One region of the Kitasatospora sp. NPDC001119 genome, then DNA from elsewhere that is predicted to be linked to it. Evidence: riboswitches for the same ligand, from Rfam matches in the RefSeq annotation. Region 1 holds a riboswitch; the other holds the start of a gene.
The links. Region 1 has a riboswitch for cyclic di-AMP ahead of ACWDD9_RS00085 (transglycosylase family protein). Riboswitches for the same ligand answer to the same signal wherever they lie in the genome.
Positions count from the first base shown of each region.

Region 2: another riboswitch for cyclic di-AMP. It lies ahead of ACWDD9_RS08620 (C40 family peptidase); the one in region 1 lies ahead of ACWDD9_RS00085 (transglycosylase family protein).

Region 1 covers NZ_JBSFKI010000001.1:13,874-18,240, forward strand. The annotation lists gene ACWDD9_RS00075 (DUF397 domain-containing protein) at 264-527, opposite strand; gene ACWDD9_RS00080 (hypothetical protein) at 1,086-2,045, shown strand; cyclic di-AMP (ydaO/yuaA leader) riboswitch at 2,496-2,666, shown strand; gene ACWDD9_RS00085 (transglycosylase family protein) at 2,653-4,038, shown strand; gene ACWDD9_RS00090 (hypothetical protein) at 4,335-4,367, shown strand, end outside.
Region 2 covers NZ_JBSFKI010000005.1:271,428-275,794, reverse strand. The annotation lists gene ACWDD9_RS08630 (NYN domain-containing protein) at 1-739, shown strand, start outside; gene ACWDD9_RS08625 (C40 family peptidase) at 940-1,977, shown strand; cyclic di-AMP (ydaO/yuaA leader) riboswitch at 2,316-2,469, shown strand; gene ACWDD9_RS08620 (C40 family peptidase) at 2,480-3,595, shown strand; gene ACWDD9_RS08615 (C40 family peptidase) at 3,823-4,367, shown strand, end outside.

The DNA of each region.
Region 1 (4,367 bases):
TCGGGACGGACCCCGCGCCGGACGGCGCGCGGCCGGTCGACGGACACCCCGGGAGGACCGCACCCCGGGCGCTTCCAGCAGGCCCCGTCGAGAGCCTCCGGCACCACGGAACCGCGAGCGGCTCAGCGCGGCCGGGCGGGCCGGGCGGCCGGACGGATGCGGGAGAGACCTCCGGAGCGAAGACATCCGGAGGAGACAAAGACAAAGGCCGTCGTGGTGTCGGCACCCACGACGGCCCCCCGATGATGGAGCACGGCGGCCGGTCAGACCGCCAGGTGGTCGAACTCCCCGTCCTTCGCCCCCAGCAGCAGGGCGGAGATCTCGGCCCGGGTGTAGATGAGGGCGGGGCCGTCCGGGAACCGCGAGTTGCGCATCGCCACATCGCCGCCCGGCAGGGCCGCGAACTCGACGCAGTTGCCCTGGGAGTTGCTGTGCCGGCTCTTCTGCCAGACCACCCCCTGGAGATCGGCGGCGGCCATCCCGTTGTAGGTGTCGTACGAGCCGTGCGTGTCCTGCGAGTCGTGCATAGAAATCTCCCGAAGAGCTCCGGAGTTGTCGTCCAGCGCGGCGCCCCCGGCACCGCCGAAACGAACGGACCGGCCCCGTACCGGTCCGGCACAACGCCTCACTTGACGTGATGATAGCCGCAGTGCACGTGCATCAGCACGGGACATTGCAGGTGCACGAGGCCTTTTACCCGCAGCCGCGAACTCTTCACGGGCCCTTCCCCTGACGGTACGTAAACGGACATAGCCGATGAATCGTCGAGCCCGCGATAACCGGCCGTGAGCACCTCCCCGCTGAATGTTGATCTTCGAATGCCGGGAGTCGCCCGCCCGTGACCCTCCGTCAATCCGGGCTCATGCTGTGAGACATCTCACGCGCCCCGGGTGCAACGCCCGCCCCCTCGGATCGCGTCGGGACAAGCACCGGCCACCATGCGGGGGTTGGGCGAAGAATGTCCGGATTGTAGGCAAAGCGCCCGGACCGGCGCCGGAGACGCACCGGGTCCGTACCGCGAGCACGCGAAACCCGTACGGCAGCCGACTGCAAGCCGGACGGGCCGATGTCCTACGATCTCCGGCATGAGCACCGCAGCCATTCCGGGCGCGCCACTGCCCGTCCGTACTCCAGGCTCCCGTGCGCGGGGGCGCCACCGTCGTCCCGAGCGCCCCGAGATCCCGGCCGGCGCCCCGGCCCTGGTGCTCGCCGTGCCCGCGACCGCCGGGCCCGAGTCCCGCTCGGTCGTCGAGGAGCTGCTCTCGATCGTCCGCACCGAGCAGAACGGCGTCCAGACGGCCGTCGGCTACCTCCCCGGTGACGGTGCGGCGGGCGCGAGCGGCGAGGACCGCACCGTGGCCGAGCTGCTGGCCCTGGCCGCCGAGGCCGGGCGGCCGATGCCCGTCCTGGTGCCGCTGGTGCCCGGCCCGCACACCTTCCTGACCGGGCTTCACGCGCTCGCCGCCGAGTACGGCGCGCCCGTCACCGACCCGCTGGGCCCGCACCCGCTGCTGGCCGAGGCCGTGCACGTCCGGCTCTCCGAGGCCGGGCTGGCCCGGGCCGACCGCGCCCGACTGTTCGCCATCGCGACCGCCGCGGACGGCGTGGTGCTGACCACCGTCGGCGGCGAGGACGCGGCCGCCGCGGCCGGCATCACCGGCGTGCTGCTGGCCGCCCGGCTGGCCGTGCCGGTCGTCGCCGCCGCGCTCGACGTGCCCGGCTCGGTGGCCGCGGCCGTCAACCACCTCAAGGACACCGGCTCGCAGCGCCCGGCGCTGGCCCCGCTGGTGATCGGCCCGGAGGCGGACTCCGAGCTGCTCGCCACCGCCGCCGAGGAGACCGGCTGCCCGTCGGCCGCGCCGCTGGGCGCCTACCCGTCGGTCGGCCAGCTGATCGCCTCCACCTACCTGGCCGCGCTGCCCACGCCGTCCCCGGAGGACCTGGCACGGGCCGAGGCGGAGGCGGCGGCCGCCGCCGAGGCCGAGGGGGTCGTGGAGGGCTCCCGTGGCGCCCACGCGGCCGCCGAGGGGCCTGGCGGACGATAAGGACACCGCGCGCGGGTTCGCGCGCACGGAAGGGCCCGGAACGCATCGCGTTCCGGGCCCTTCCGTGTACTTCCCCCACCCCGTCCGTCCCGTACGGGAGTCACCCGGCAATGAAGGGGAATGTCCGTTCTGGCGCTATTTGAAAGGAAATAGGGAGCGTGGATTCACATGCGCCGATCGCGACCGCTCCCCCACCCGCCGGAGTGCGCCACTCCGCGATTCGACGCACCGTCACGCCACTCCTGAGGCGGAGCCAGTTGTCGGCTTCCACAACAGCATTGCCTGAAAACGATCATTTACGATCATGGTGAGTGGCAATTTTGGCAGTTTCCACTAAACCGTGATGCACATCACAGTGGTTTGCAGTTTGAACTTAAGTCTGATTAACGTGCTCCCCGTTCGTGACCACACGAACCCGGTCATCCGCAACGCCGAGTCCTGCCGTCGGATGTCCTGGAAGCGCGAAAACGCACCACGGCAGGAGCGGGGGACCCACAGGTAAGTCGCCCCGGACCGCTCTCCGGAACGGTCCAGGGCTAGGGGTGAAGCCGTGCTCACCGCACGGCCGGGCAACTCCAGCCCGAATCCGACAGCTCACCTCGCAGGCGTGGGAGAGGACCACGTCTTCATGCTGCCCACCAACGGCACCCGTCTGTCCGGCCGTACCCGTCGCGTGATCGCCGCCCTCGGCGTCGCGGGCGTCGGCCTCACCGTCCCCTGCCTCACCACCGGCACCGCCTCGGCCGCCTCCGTCGCCACCTGGGACAAGGTCGCCCAGTGCGAGAGCGGCGGCAACTGGAGCATCAACACCGGCAACGGCTTCTACGGCGGCCTCCAGTTCACCTCCAGCACCTGGTCCGCCTTCGGCGGCACGGCCTACGCGGCCCGCGCCGACCTGGCCACCAAGGACCAGCAGATCGCCGTCGCCGAGAAGGTCCTCGCCTCGCAGGGCCCCGGCGCCTGGCCGGTCTGCTCGGTCCAGGCCGGGCTCACCAAGGGCGGCGCCGCGGCCGCCGTTGACACCTCGGCGGGTTCGACCGCCGCCAAGCCCGCCGCGCCCGCCCAGAGCGCCAAGCCGGCCGCTCCGGCCGCGAAGCCCAGCGCCGAGCCCGCGCAGCCCCAGACCCCCGCCGCGAAGCCCGCCGCGCCCGCCCAGGGCGACGCGCAGGCCTCCACCGACTCCGCCGCCTCCGGCAACCGGAGCGACTGGGTGCAGAAGCGCCAGCAGCAGGCCCAGGGCGGCGACTACACCGTCGTCGAGGGCGACTGGCTGTCCGCGATCGCCGACCAGCACAAGGTGCAGGGCGGCTGGCAGCGGCTGTACGACCTCAACCGCGGCACCCTGACCGAGGGTCCGGACACCATCTACCCGGGCCAGCAGCTGTCCTTCGGCGGCAACGGCCAGGCCCGGGCCGGCCAGTCCTCCGCCGGCACGTCCGGCTCGGACTTCACCTGGTTCGACCGCTCGCAGAAGTCCGGCCAGTCCGCGAACGGCGGTGCCGTGAACGCCCAGCCGACCGCGCAGCCCGAGGCCCCGGCCGCCAAGCCGTCCACCAAGCCGGCCGCGAAGCCCGCCACCAAGCCCGCTCCCCAGACGCAGACCCAGACCCAGACCCAGGCGCCGGCCGCGACCGGCAGCATGGCCGCCGCGGTCTCCTTCGCCCAGTCGAAGGTCGGTCAGGCGTACGTCTACGGCGGCACCGGCAACGGCGGCTGGGACTGCTCCGGCCTGACCCAGGCCGCGCTGCGCGCCGCGGGCGTCTCCGTCCCGCGCGTCGCCGCCGACCAGGCCGCCGCCAGCACCCACGTCTCGCTGGACAGCCTCCAGGCGGGCGACCTGCTGTTCTGGTCCAACAACGGCAAGGACTCCGGCGTCTACCACGTCGCGATCTACATCGGCAACGGCAAGTACGTCGAGGCCGCCAACCCGAGCTCGGGCGTCCGCGAGCAGAGCATCGCCAACTGGGCCCCGGACTTCGCCGGCCGGGTCTGAGGACGGCGCACGGTCCACGGCGCACGGCCGACGGACGGCCGGTAACAGCTGACGGGTAACAGATAACAGCTGACAGCTTTCAACATCTGTCAGCTGTTATCCGTCAGCTGTCGGCCGTCGTCCGAACGCTGACCGCCCACCACCCCCGGGGAGAGTCTGGTCGCTCCTCCCCGGGGGTTCCGGCGTTCCCGGGGCCCCGGCGTGCCCGACCGTTCCCGACCGCGGTTCCGCCCCGTTCCGTGGTGGATCGCCGCCCCAGCGGGCATGCTGCTGCTCTGCACCCGAGGAGGAGTCACATGGCCCAGGTCACCGTCACCCTCGACGCGAAC
Region 2 (4,367 bases), on a different contig from region 1:
CCGGGTGGCCGGCGAGCTGGACGCGCTGAAGGCGCAGGCCGCGGCCGAGCGCGGCGCGGCCGAGAGCGAGGCGCGCCGGCTCCGGCACCGGGTCCTGGAGCTGGAGAACGCGGCCGAGCAGGGCCGCCGTTCGGCCCGTGAGGGGCGCAGCGTGGAGGACATGCGGCTGCGGCTGCTGCTGGACACCGTGCTGCAGTCGGCCCAGGGGCTCCAGCGGGAGCTGGCGCTGCCGGTCGCCCAGATCCGCCCGGCGGACCTGGTGGAGGCGGTGGTGCCGGGGGCGGCCTCGCCGCACGACGTGGCCCGGCGCGGGCTGGCCGAGGACGATCCGGCGCTGCTGGACCAGCTGCTGGCGATCCCCCAGGTGCACCTGGTGGTGGACGGCTACAACGTGACCAAGACCGGCTATCCGACGCTGCCGCTGGAGCAGCAGCGGATCCGGCTGCTGGGCGGGCTGGCGATGCTGGCCCAGCGGACCCAGGCGGAGGTCACCTGCGTGTTCGACGGGCAGGACCTGGACGTCCCGGTGATCATGGCGCCACCGCGCGGGGTCCGGGTGCGGTTCAGTCGGACCGGGGAGACGGCCGATGAGCTGATCCGCCGTCTGGTGCGGGCCGAGCCGCAGGGCCGTCCGGTGGTGGTGGTGTCCACCGACCGGGAGGTCGCGGAGGGCGTGCGGAAGGCGGGCGCGCGCCCCGTGGCGTCGGTGCTGCTGCTGAACCGGCTGGCCCGGCCCTGAACCCGGGGAGGTTCGCATGATGCCTGGTCAGGTCCTGTTTCGGAGCATTGTGCGAGTCCGGTGAAGTCAGTGTGGGGACCGGAGTTCACGCCTTCGGGGGAGTGGCAAAACGGATAGATCTTCACTAGGGTCTGGCGTCAAACCTATTTTCCGGAATCTCATCCCATCAGGTGAGCCCGTTGGAAGAAGGAGCCGGTCCCTTGGCCTCCCACCGCCGTCCCAAGCAGCCGAGCCGCGCACGGATCTCCGTGCTCACCGCGGCCGCTGCGACCGCGGTCGCCCTCTCCGCCCAGGTGGCCGCGCACGCCGCGCCGCAGCCGAACAAGACGGACGTCAAGGCGCAGATCGACCAGCTCCAGGAGGAGCAGGAGCAGGCGGCCGAGAAGTACAACGGCGCCAAGGAGCGGGCCGACCAGCTGCGGAAGCAGGCCGACCAGCTGCAGGACCAGGTGGCCCGCGGCCAGGAGCAGATGACCCAGCTCCAGGGCGGCCTCGCCGAGGTGGCGGGCGAGCAGTACCGCAGCGGCGGCATCGACCCGTCCGTCCAGCTGATGCTCTCCTCGGACCCGTCCGGCTACCTGGACAAGGCCTCCACCGTCCAGCAGGCCAGCACCAGTCAGGCCGAGGCGCTCAAGGGGCTGCTGGACCAGCAGCGCCGGCTGGACCAGGAGAAGACCGAGGCGGCCGCCGTCCTCGCCTCGCTGGACACCACCACCAAGGACCTGAACCAGGCCAAGTCGGACGTCAACACCAAGCTGAAGGCCGCCCAGGACCTGCTGAACTCGCTGAGCTCCGCCGACCGCGCGGCGCTGCGGGCCCAGCAGGCGCAGGACGACCGCGCCTCGCGCGGCAGCGACCGGGTCGACCTCGGCAGCCTGCCGCCGGCCAGCGGCTACGCGGCCACGGCGCTGGCCAAGGCGATGAGCAAGCAGGGCTCGCCGTACGTGTGGGGCGCCACCGGGTCGACCACCTTCGACTGCTCGGGCCTGATGGTCTGGGCGTACGGGCAGGCGGGCGTCTCGCTGCCGCGCACCTCGCAGGAGCAGGGCCACTACGGCACCCGGATCCCCTCGCTGGACCAGGCCCAGCCGGGCGACCTGGTGATCTACGGCCCCGACATGCACCACGTCGGGATGTACATCGGCAACGGCATGGTGGTCCACGCGCCGCACACCGGTGACGTGGTGAAGGTGATGAAGGCCGACGCGATGTCGATCAACACCATCCGCCGGGTCTGACGGACCGACACGCCCGGGGGGCTCCCGCGGGGGCCTGTGAAAAGCGCCACCCCCGTTCGGGGTGGCGTTTCGGGTTTCCGGCCCTTCGACGACCACATGGTGAGAACCGATCAGCCTTGTGTGCGTCAATGGTCACCATCGGTCATTTTCACAAAGGAACTTGGGTAATCTTCTGTCTTTTTTCTGACAAGGATTTGAACCGATCACGGTTCAGTTACTAGGGTCATGCTCCGAACCACCGCACTGTCGATCGCCCAGCCAGGGTGGCGGCGGTGGTTACCGTCGAGTTCGCAAGGCAGCGGGACAGGTCGAAGCGACTGTCCGACAGGGGAGCCCAGTGGTAGGGGGCGCTGCGGAGCGGAGCCGGGGAACCACGTTCCTCCGGGGTGAATCGGCGCCAGGTCGGCCGGTGGAACGGCCGTGAGGCGTCGTAGGGCATGCTTCCGGCCCGAACCCGTCAGCTCACCCGGTAGGCGGCCGTAGGAAGAAGGAGTCCGCCTTCGTGGCGTCCCATCGTCGTCCCAAGCCCGCCGGCCGCGCCCGGGTCTCGATCCTGACCGGCGTCGCCGCCGCAGCCGTCGTCCTCTCCGCGCAGGGTGCCCACGCGGACCCGCAGCCGACCAAGGAACAGGTCAAGGGGCAGGTCGACCAGCTCAACGAGCAGGCCGAGGTCGCGACCGAGAACTACAACGCCGCCCAGGCCAAGCAGCAGGACCTGGAGAAGCAGGTCTCCGGCCTGCAGGACCAGGTGGCCCGTCAGCAGGCCCAGGTCACCGAGCTCCAGGGCGGCCTCGCCGAGATCGCCGGCGAGCAGTACCGCAACGGGGGGATATCCCCCACCGTCCAGCTGATGTTCTCCTCCAGCCCGGACAGCTTCCTCAGCCAGGCCGACGCGCTGAACCAGGCCGGCAGCACCCAGAAGGGTCAGCTGAAGGAGCTCCAGGAGCAGCAGCGCAAGCTCGACCAGGACCGCAACGAGGCCCAGGGCAAGCTCGCCGAGCTGGAGTCGACCACCCAGCAGCTGAAGGCCTCCAAGGACGAGGTCCAGGGCAAGCTGAAGGCGGCCCAGGACCTGCTCAACACGCTGACCGAGCAGGACCGCCAGGCGCTGCGCCAGGCCGAGGAGAAGGCCGCCGCCGAGGCCAAGGCCAAGGCCGACGCCGCCCAGGCCCAGCAGCAGCAGGCCGACCGCGCCTCCCGCGACAACAGCCGCGGCAGCCTCTCGGCCCCCACGACCACCGCTCCGGTGAACGTGGCCCCCGGCAGCTCGCGCGGTGCCGCCGCGCTGTCCGCCGCCGCCTCCAAGATCGGCAGCCCGTACGTCTGGGGCGCCACCGGCCCGGGCTCCTTCGACTGCTCCGGTCTGATGGTCTGGGCGTACAACCAGGCCGGCGTGTCGCTGCCGCGCACCTCGCAGGCGCAGGCCTCGGCCGGCACCCGGCTCGGGACGGACCTCTCCAAGGCCCAGCCCGGCGACCTGCTGATCTTCTACACCGACGCCCACCACGTCGGCATCTACGCCGGCAACGGCCAGGTGCTGCACGCCCCCAAGCCGGGCGCGTCGGTGCGCTACGAGGCGGTCACCAACATGCCGCTGACCGGCATCGTGCGGGTCTGATCCCCGCTCGGACGTCTCCAGGCCCGGTCTCCCCCAGGGGAGGCCGGGCCTGCGGCTTTTCCGGCGGCTCGATCTGATGTCCGATTGGGGAGTGAATATTCGGGTTGGGAGGGGTTTGGACTCGCTTGCCCGGACTCGCTAACGTCTGCCACCGGACTCCCGCTCGACGGCCGCCCGTCCCGGTGCGGCGGCGGGGGCCGCGCCGCAGGATTGGAGCCGCTGCCGCCATGCCCGTGCACCGCCGTTCCCAACTGCTCACCCGGGCGCTGGTGCTGACCGCGGCCGCCGCCACCGCGTTGGGCGCGGCCACCGGAGGCAGCGCCCAGGCGGCCCCCGCCAGCCCCGACCCGGGCGACCGTCAGGACGTCAAGACGCAGGTCGAGCAGCTGTACGACGAGGCCGAGCAGGCGTCCGAGAGGTTCAACGCCGCGCAGGAGGCCCAGCGGCGGCTCCAGGGCGAGACCACGATCCTCCAGGGCGAGATCGCCCTCGCCCAGGACCAGCTCAACGGGCTGCGCGGCGACCTGGCGATGGTGGCCGGGGCCGAGTACCGCGGCGGCGGGATGACCCAGACCGCCCAGCTCATCCTCTCGCCCGACCCGGAGGGCTACCTGGCCCGCGCCCGCACCCAGGGCCAGGCCGCCGTGCGCCAGCAGGAGACCCTGCACGAGCTGATCACCCGCCAACGCCGGCTCGACCAGCGCCGCACCGAGGCGGCCGACAAGCTCGCCGAGCTGGACCGGACCCGGCGTTCGCTCGCCGACAGCAAACA